Regions from separate parts of the Sulfitobacter sp. 1A13496 genome, predicted to be linked through region 1. Evidence: riboswitches for the same ligand, from Rfam matches in the RefSeq annotation. Region 1 holds a riboswitch; the other holds the start of a gene.

What was found. A riboswitch is a leader RNA that binds a small molecule or an ion and turns the genes downstream of it on or off. The one in region 1 is predicted to bind thiamine pyrophosphate.
Region 2: linked by a shared signal. The riboswitch ahead of thiB (thiamine ABC transporter substrate binding subunit) and the one ahead of thiD (bifunctional hydroxymethylpyrimidine kinase/phosphomethylpyrimidine kinase) in region 1 are both predicted to bind thiamine pyrophosphate.

The regions. Positions count from the first base shown of each region.
Region 1 covers NZ_JBIFFP010000005.1:32,138-36,550, reverse strand. The annotation lists gene ACGYLX_RS12480 (thiazole synthase) at 1-10, opposite strand, end outside; gene thiS (sulfur carrier protein ThiS) at 14-211, opposite strand; gene ACGYLX_RS12470 (FAD-dependent oxidoreductase) at 201-1,181, opposite strand; gene thiD (bifunctional hydroxymethylpyrimidine kinase/phosphomethylpyrimidine kinase) at 1,174-1,977, opposite strand; TPP riboswitch at 2,044-2,140, opposite strand; gene ACGYLX_RS12460 (error-prone DNA polymerase) at 2,252-4,413, opposite strand, start outside.
Region 2 covers NZ_JBIFFP010000004.1:108,424-112,836, forward strand. The annotation lists gene ACGYLX_RS11080 (DMT family transporter) at 1-763, opposite strand, end outside; gene aroC (chorismate synthase) at 774-1,883, opposite strand; TPP riboswitch at 1,976-2,077, shown strand; gene thiB (thiamine ABC transporter substrate binding subunit) at 2,112-3,089, shown strand; gene ACGYLX_RS11095 (thiamine/thiamine pyrophosphate ABC transporter permease ThiP) at 3,065-4,413, shown strand, end outside.

The sequences.
Region 1 (4,413 bases):
AATCGCGCATCTCTCAGCCCCCCTGCATGGCGCTGAGCACTTCGAGCCGGTCGCCGTCGCTCAGCATGGTCTCGCCCCGCGCGCCTGCGGGAACGAAACTGCCGTTGAGGGCGGTGGCGACTTTCGCCTCGCCCCAACCAAGCTCTGCCAATGCCGCGTCAAGCTGCGCGGCGGCGACCTCACGCGTCTCGCCGTTCACTTCAATCTTCACGGAATAAATCCCCCGTTGTCGCTGTTGCCAGAAAGCCCGCAGCCTGTTCGGCCAAGGCGGGCGCCATGAGAAAGCCGTGCCGGAACAATCCGTTCAGATGCAGCACCGCCCCGCGCGGCACGATGCCGGGCAGGTTGTCGGCGAAAGCCGGGCGCAGGTCGGCGCCCATCTCGATGATCTCGCCCTCGGCAAAGCGCGGGTCGAGCGCATAGGCGGCTGAGAGCAGTTCCAGCGCCGAGCGGGCGGTCATGCCGCTGCGGCTGGCGCTTTCGATCTGGGTCGCGCCCAGCATGTAGATGCCTTGCCCGCGCGGCACGACGTAAAGCGGGTGGCGCGGGTGCAGCAGGCGGATCGGGCGGGTGAGGGTGACATCAATGGCGCGGAGCAGGATCATCTCACCGCGGACCGCACGCAGACCGGGCAGAGCGTCGCTGGCCACCATGCCGCGGCAGTCGATCACCGGGCCTGTGACCTCCGAAGGGGTGAGGGCCGTGGTCTCAACCGTGACACCCTCGGCGGCAAGCGCATGGGTCAGGTCTTGCAGCGCTTGGCGCGGGTTCAGATGCGCTTCCTCGGCAAAGAACAACCCGCGGCGATGGCGCCCGGCGAGGTCCGGCTCGCACGCCGCGATGGCTTCGGCGTCGCAGTCGCTGTGGCCTTCGGTGCGGGCGGCGAAACGCTGCAATTCCGCGCGGTCCCGCTCGGGGGCGAGGACCAGCGTGCCCCTATGGGTGACTTCCGTGATCTCCCCCCATAGCGCCGCAGCACGCCGCCCATGGGTCACCACCGCAGGCTCGCTCAGCGCGCCTTCGCAAAAGGGGGCGAGCATGCCCCCCGCCCACCACGAACAGCCGTGCGGCCCGGGCGGGCCTTTGCGGTCGACGAGCCGGGGCCGCAGCCCCTGCGCCAGACAGGCCCGCGCGGCCCAAAGCCCTGCCACGCCCGCGCCGATGATGGTGACATCACTCATGGGGCCAAACGCCGTGAAAATGATGCACCGGCCCGTGGCCATGGCCGATGTTGAGGGCGTCCGCCGCGGCAATGGCGCGTTGCAGATAGCTATGGGCGGCTTCCACCGCCTGCGGCAGAGGCAAGCCCCGCGCCAGACCGGCGGCAATGGCGGCAGAGAGCGTGCAGCCGGTGCCGTGGGTGTTCGCCGTCTGCTGGCGGGGCGCGGAAAGGCGCAGGGTGTCGGCCTTGAAAATCAGCAGATCGACACAGGTCTCGCCCTTGCCATGGCCGCCCTTCATCAGCACCGCGCGGGGGCCGAGCGACAGCAGCGCGCGGCCCTGCGCGAGCATGGTGGCCTCGTCGGTGGCTTCTTCTGTGTCCAGCAGCCGTGCGGCCTCGGGCAGGTTTGGCGTCAGCACATAGGCGCGGGGCAGCATCCGGTCGCGCAGGGTTTTGACCGCTTCGGCAGAGAGGAGCGCATCGCCGGATTTCGCCACCATCACCGGGTCGAGCACAATGGGCGCGGCGCAGTCGGCCAGCTCCTCGGCCACGGCGGAGATCGTGGCCGGGTCGCCCAACATGCCAATCTTGACCGCGCCGATGGCCAGATCGTCAAAGACCGCCGCCATCTGCGCGCGGATCATCGCGGGCGCGATCATGGCAACCGCGGTGACGGCGCGGGTGTTCTGGGCGGTGACGGCGGTGAGCACGCTGGCGCCATAGACGCCAAGTGCGCTGAAGGTCTTGAGATCGGCCTGAATCCCCGCCCCGCCGCCGCTGTCGGACCCCGCAATCGTCAGTGCTTGAAACGCCATTCGGCCCCCCATTCGTTAGATGGGCCAAGGGCATGGAGATACGGGGTAAACGACCGCCCGGATGGGCTGATGCTTGCTTCCGTTCCCTACGCCGGTACGACCCGGATCAGGTTCGATGGGTCGGTTTTCACCTCTCAGCCTTGCGGCACCCCAACGGATTTCCGGCAGGCTAGCGAGGGGCGTTCAGAGGGTCAACAGGGGATCTGTTATTTATTGCGTTTCGTTTTGTATCAGTTAGTTGCGGTGCGTACCTCATGCATTGCATGAGGATTCGTTAATGAAAATCCCGCGATCTGGGGATCACCTTGGCATCGCGCGGGTGGCCGTGCATGGCCACCTGACCGGGCAGCGGATGGGTTGGGTGATCGCCGCGCGTCGTGATGCCGGGCATCGGTGCCTCCGACAGCGCCGCCAGCCGGTCAGAGCGGTTCTCAAGCCGCTCGGCCACCACGTGTATCACCCGCCCGTCGGTCTGCACGCGCCCCTCCACGACCAGAAGCCGCGACGACATGATCGTGGGGCGGTAGAGCTTGAACATGTTTGGCCAGATCACGAGGTTGGCGACGCCGCATTCATCTTCCAACGTGATGAAACAGACCCCCTTGGCGCTGCCGGGTTTCTGGCGCACCAGCACCAGCCCCGCCAGCTTTACCCGCCGCCCGTGGCCCATGCGCGAAAGGTCCCGGGCCGAGGAAAACCCCTGCGCGGCGAGGCTCCCGCGGTAGAAGGACATCGGATGCGCCTTCAGCGACAGGCGCAGCGTCTGGTAGTCGGCCACGACCTGTTCCGCCTTCGGCATCACCGGCAGATGCACCTCCGGCTCCGGGCCGCGGGCCGAAGCCTCGACATGGTCGAAGATCGGCAAGGCGGGCGCGTCGCGCAGCCCTTGGGCCTGCCAGAGCGCTTGGCGCCGGTCGATCCCCATGCTGCGCATCGTGTCGGCGGCGGCAAGCTGGCGGATCGCCTTGGCATCGAGGCCCGCGCGGGTCTTGAGGTCCTCGACATCCGCGTAAGGCGTCTCGCGCCGGTCCATGATCCGCGCGCCCGCTTTCTCTTGCAGCCCGTCCACCATCCGCAGCCCCAGCCGCAGGGCGAAACCGTCCCCACAAGGCTCCAGCGTGCAGTTCCAGTCCGAGAGGTTCACATCCACGTCGCGCACCTCGACCTGATGTTCGCGCGCGTCGCGCACGATCTGGGCGGGCGCGTAAAACCCCATCGGCTGCGAGTTCAAGAGCGCGCAGGCAAAGGCCGCCGGGTAGTGGCATTTCATCCAACTTGAGACATAGACCAGCTTGGCGAAACTCGCCGCATGGCTTTCGGGGAAACCGTATTCGCCAAAGCCCTTGATCTGGTCGAAGCAGCGCTGCGCGAAGACCGGATCGTAGCCGCGTTTGGTCATCCGGCCCACCATCTTGTCCTGCAGCTTCTCGATCGTCCCGCGCGAGCGGAAGGTGGCCATGGCCTTGCGCAGCTCATTGGCCTCGGCCGGAGAGAACCGTGCCGCGTCGATGGAGATTTTCATCGCCTGTTCCTGAAAGATCGGCACGCCCAGGGTTCGGCTGAGGATGCTGAAGAGTTCGTCCTGCGGATAGGCCGGGCCGGGGGCGGGGTAGACGACGCTCTCCAACCCCTGACGGCGGCGCAGATAGGGGTGGACCATGTCGCCCTGGATCGGGCCGGGGCGGACGATGGCAACCTCGATCACCAGATCGTAGAAGACGCGCGGGCGCAGTTTCGGCAGCATCGCCATCTGCGCGCGGCTTTCGACTTGAAAGACGCCAAGGCTGTCGCCCCGGCAGAGCATGTCGTAGGTGGGCCGCCCCGTGGCATCGTCTTCGTGATCCTCCACCGGCACCGTGGCCAGTTCCAGCGGGCGGTCGTAATGCGCCTCGATTAGGTCGAAGCATTTGGCGATACAGGTCAGCATGCCGAGCGCGAGGATATCGACCTTGAAGATCTGCAGCGCGTCGATGTCGTCCTTGTCCCATTCGATGAAACTGCGCTCGGGCATGGCGCCATTGCCGATGGGCACGATCTCGGTCAGCGGGCGCTCGGTTAGGATGAAACCGCCGACGTGCTGGCTCAGGTGCCGCGGCATGCCGATCATCTGGGAGGCGAGTTTCAGCACCATGCGCAGGTAGGGGTCGGACAGGTCCAGCCCCGCCTCGCGGGCGCGGGCATCGTCCATCTCGCCCTCGAAACTGCCCCAGACGGTGCCGGCGAGTTTCGAGGTCACGTCTTCCGAAAGCCCCATCGCCTTGCCGACCTCGCGAATGGCCGAGCGCGGGCGGTAGTGGATCACCGTGGCACAAAGCCCGGCGCGGTGGCGGCCGTATTTGCCGTACATGTATTGGATCACCTCCTCGCGCCGCTCATGCTCGAAATCCACGTCGATGTCTGGCGGCTCGTCGCGTTCCTCTGACAGGAACCGCTCGA
Region 2 (4,413 bases), on a different contig from region 1:
TGTAGTCATAGGGCGCCAGCATCGAGGCCGAGCCAAAGCGATAGGCCGAGGTGATCAGGATCTGCGCCACCCCGCCGATCAACCCGGCGAGGACCAGAAGACCAAAGGTTTGCAGATCGGGCATGACCCAGCCGAAGGGCAGGGTGAAAAGCGCCAGAATCGACGCGGTGGCCGAGAAATAGAACACGATGGCTGCGGTGTCTTCGCTTTGCACCAACTGGCGAATGTGGATCTGCACGAGGCTGCGCACCATCGTCGCCATCAGGATCAGCAACGCGCCGATGGTGGCTGTCTGCTCCATCGTGCCGATGCTGGTGAAGCGCGGCCAAAGGATGATCATCACCCCCACCAGCCCAATCGCCACGGCACTCACGCGGATCAGCCGGATTTTCTCGCCCAGCAACACGGCGGCGAGGATGACCGTGAAAATCGGTGTGGCAAAGCCGATGGCCGTGACCTCGGGCAGGGGCAGCAGGCCGAGGCCGGTAAAGGTCAGCCCCATCGCCGTGGTGCCGAAGAGCCCGCGCCAAACATGGCCCATCGGGTTTTGCGTCTTTAGCCCGCTTTTCAATTTGCCGCGCTGCGCCAGCCAAATCAGGATCACCGGAATGGCAAAGAAGGAGCGGAAGAAAACAGACTCCCCGGCGGGGACCTCATCGGCCAGCGATTTGATGATCGCGGACATGCAGGTGAAGAGCAGGATCGCCGTGATTTTCAGACCGACACCAAGGGCGGGGCGGGCGGAGAAATCATCGACTTTCATGCTTTGATCCTCACGCCTCGGGGCCAATTATGCCGCGGTTCTGGCCAATCTGTCCGCGATGCAGCAGCAGGTGATCCAGCAGCACGCAGGCCATCATCGCCTCGCCCACCGGCACCGCGCGGATGCCGACGCAAGGATCGTGACGGCCCTTGGTGATGATCTCGGTCTCGTTGCCGTGCTTGGTGATGGTGCGGCGCGTGGTCAGGATGCTGGAGGTCGGCTTCACCGCGAAACGCAGCACCACATCCTGCCCGGTGCTGATCCCGCCCAAGATGCCGCCCGCGTGGTTCGAGGAATATTCCGGCCCATCCGGCCCCATGGTGATCTCATCGGCGTTCAATTCGCCCGTCAGCATCGCCGCCGACATGCCCTCGCCGATCTCCACACCTTTGACGGCATTGATGCTCATCATCGCGGCGGCCAGATCGGTGTCGAGCTTACCATAGACCGGCGCGCCGAGGCCCGCAGGCACGCCGCGCGCCGTCACCTCGATGATCGCGCCGACGCTGCTGCCCGATTTGCGCAGCCCGTCGAGGTAGTCGGCCCAGTCATCCGCTGCTTTGGCATCCGGCACCCAAAAGGGGTTTTGGTCGATCTGGTCCCAGTCAAAGGCATCGCGGTCGATCTTATGCGGCCCCATCTGCACCATGTAGCCGGTGATCTGAAGCTCCGGCGCCAGCGCCTTGATCGCCTCACGCGCCAGACCGCCCGCCGCCACCCGCGCGGCGGTCTCCCGGGCCGAGGAACGGCCACCCCCGCGATAGTCGCGGATGCCGTATTTCTGGAAATAGGTGATGTCGGCGTGGCCGGGGCGGAACTTGTCCTTGATGTCGCCGTAGTCTTTCGAGCGTTGATCGGTGTTCTCGATCATCAGCTGCACGGGCGTGCCGGTGGTGACCCCTTCGAAGGTGCCCGACAGGATCCGCACCTCATCCGCTTCGCGCCGCTGAGTGGTGTATTTGTTCTGGCCTGGTTTGCGCTTGTCGAGCCACTGTTGGATCATACCCTCGTCAATCGGCACGCCGGGCGGGCAGCCGTCGATGGTCGCCCCAAGGGCGGGCCCGTGGCTCTCGCCCCATGTGGTGACCCGGTAAAGATGGCCAAAGCTGTTGATCGACATGGGCGGACCTCCTGTTGTCAAACCCTTAGCCGGGGCAGCGCCCTGCCTCAAGGGGATTTGCCTTGCCAATTGTGCAGGTCCGATCTACCCCTGACGCTACCTCGGGGGGCCTTTGGGCTGAGATGTGCATGTTGTGCGGACCCGTTGAACCTGAACCGGTTAACACCGGCGGAGGGAAGGTCAGGACAGACATCCACCTTTTACCTTTCGCCGCAAAAGGAGGATGCGATGAAGTATCTTACACTTGCTGCGGGCGTCATGGGCGCATCGGCGGCTTGGGCCGAAACGCCTGAACTGACGGTCTATACCTACGACAGTTTTGTCACCGAATGGGGGCCCGGCCCGGCCATCGAAGAGGGGTTCGAGGCGCAGTGCGGCTGCGATGTGAAATTCGTCGGCATGGGCGATGGCGCGGCTTTGCTGGCGCGGCTCAAGCTTGAGGGCGCACGCTCTGACGCGGATATCGTGCTGGGGCTGGACACCAGCCTTGTCGCTGCCGCGAAGGAGACTGAGCTTTTCGCGCCAAGCGGGTTGCAGGCCGACTATGATCTGCCGATCACGTGGGAAGACGAAGTCTTCGTGCCCTACGACTGGGGTTACTTCGCCTTCGTCCATGGCACCGATCTGGACGCGCCCGGTAATTTCAAAGCGCTGGCCGAAAGCGATCTGAAAATCGTGATCCAAGACCCGCGCTCTTCGACGCCCGGTTTGGGGCTGCTGATGTGGGTTAAAGCGGCCTACGGCGAGGACGCGCCCGAGGTTTGGGCGGGGCTGGCCGACAACGTCGTGACCGTGACAAAGGGTTGGTCCGAAGCCTACGGTCTCTTCCTCGAAGGCGAGGCTGATATGGTGCTGAGCTACACCACCTCTCCGGCCTATCACCTGATCGCGGAGGAGGACGACAGCAAGACCGCGGCGCTGTTCGACGAGGGCCATTACATGCAGATCGAAGTGGCGGGGAAGCTTGCCGGGTCGGATCAGCCGGAACTGGCGGATCGGTTCTTGCAATACCTCGTCTCTGATGCCGCGCAATCGGTGCTGCCGACGACCAACTGGATGTATCCCGCCGTGACGCCCGAAGGCGGTCTGCCCGCAGGGTTCGAGGGCATGATCCAGCCCGGCAAGGCGCTGTTGGTGCCGAACGGCGAGGTCCCCGCGCTCCGTGAGGAGGCTTTGGACGAATGGCTGACCGCGCTGTCGCGTTAAGCGGCAAGACGGGGCTTTTCGCCGCCGCGCTGGTCGCGGGGCTGATCCTTGTCGCTTTGGTCGCCGTCTTCATGGCGGCCGATGTGGGCGCGGGGCTCGGCCCGGCGGATTGGGCGGCGGTGCGGTTTACCGCGACACAGGCGGTTTGGTCGGCGGTGCTTTCGGTGCTGCTGGCCGTGCCGGTGGCGCGGGCCTTGGCGCGGCGGCGGTTCTGGGGGCGTGGGGCGCTGATCACGCTGCTGGGCGCGCCCTTCATCCTGCCGGTGATCGTGGCGGTGCTGGGGCTGCTGACGGTCTTTGGCCGGTCGGGTGTGCTGAACCAATTTGGCGCGGCTCTGGGCTTGCCGCCGGTGTCGATCTACGGGCTGCATGGCGTGGTTCTGGCACATGTTTTCTTCAACCTGCCGCTGGCCACGCGGCTTTTGCTGCAAGGCTGGCAGAGCATCCCTTCTGAGCGGTTTCGGCTGGCGGGGCAGCTCCAGATGACGCCGCGGGCGCTGTTTCTGGCGCTGGAATGGCCGATGATGCGGCAGGTGCTGCCCGGCGTGGCGGCGCTGATTTTCGTGATTTGCCTGACCAGTTTCGCCGTGGCCCTGACGCTGGGCGGTGGGCCGCGGGCGACGACGATTGAACTGGCGATCTATCAGGCCTTTCGGTTTGACTTCGATCTGGGCCGCGCCGCGCTGTTGTCTGTGGTGCAGCTTGTTCTGGCTGGCGCTGCGGCGGTGGCGGCGCTTTGGCTGATCCCACCGATCAGCTTGGGCGGCGGGTTGGACCGCCCCCTGCGCCGCTGGGATGCGCGGGGCGGCGTGCAGCGGGCGTTGGACGGGGTGGTGATCGCGCTCGCCGCGCTGTTTTTGCTGCTGCCGCTGGGCGCCGTGGTGCTGCGCGGGCTGGTGGGGGTCGCGCAACTGCCCGCCTCGGTCTGGCAAGCCACCGGGAACAGCATTCTGGTGGCGGGGTTGAGCGTGGCGGTATTGGCCCTGCTGGCGCTGCCGATGGCAGGCTGGATCGCCACCCGGCGGCGCGGCGGGGTGGAGGCGATTGGCCTGATGGGGCTTGCGGCCTCTCCGCTGATGATTGGCACGGGGTGGTTCATCTTGATCAACCCGGTGCTGGACCCGGCACGGCTGAGCCTGCCGGTCACCGCCTTGGTCAACGCGCTGATGGCGTTGCCTTTCGTGCTGCGCATTCTGGTGCCGCGCCTGCGCGAGACCTTGCAGGATTATGGCCCCCTGACCCAAACCCTCGGCATGACGGGTTGGGCGCTGTGGCGGCTGCTGGTCCTGCCGCGTCTGCGCCCGCAACTGGGCTTTGCCGCCGG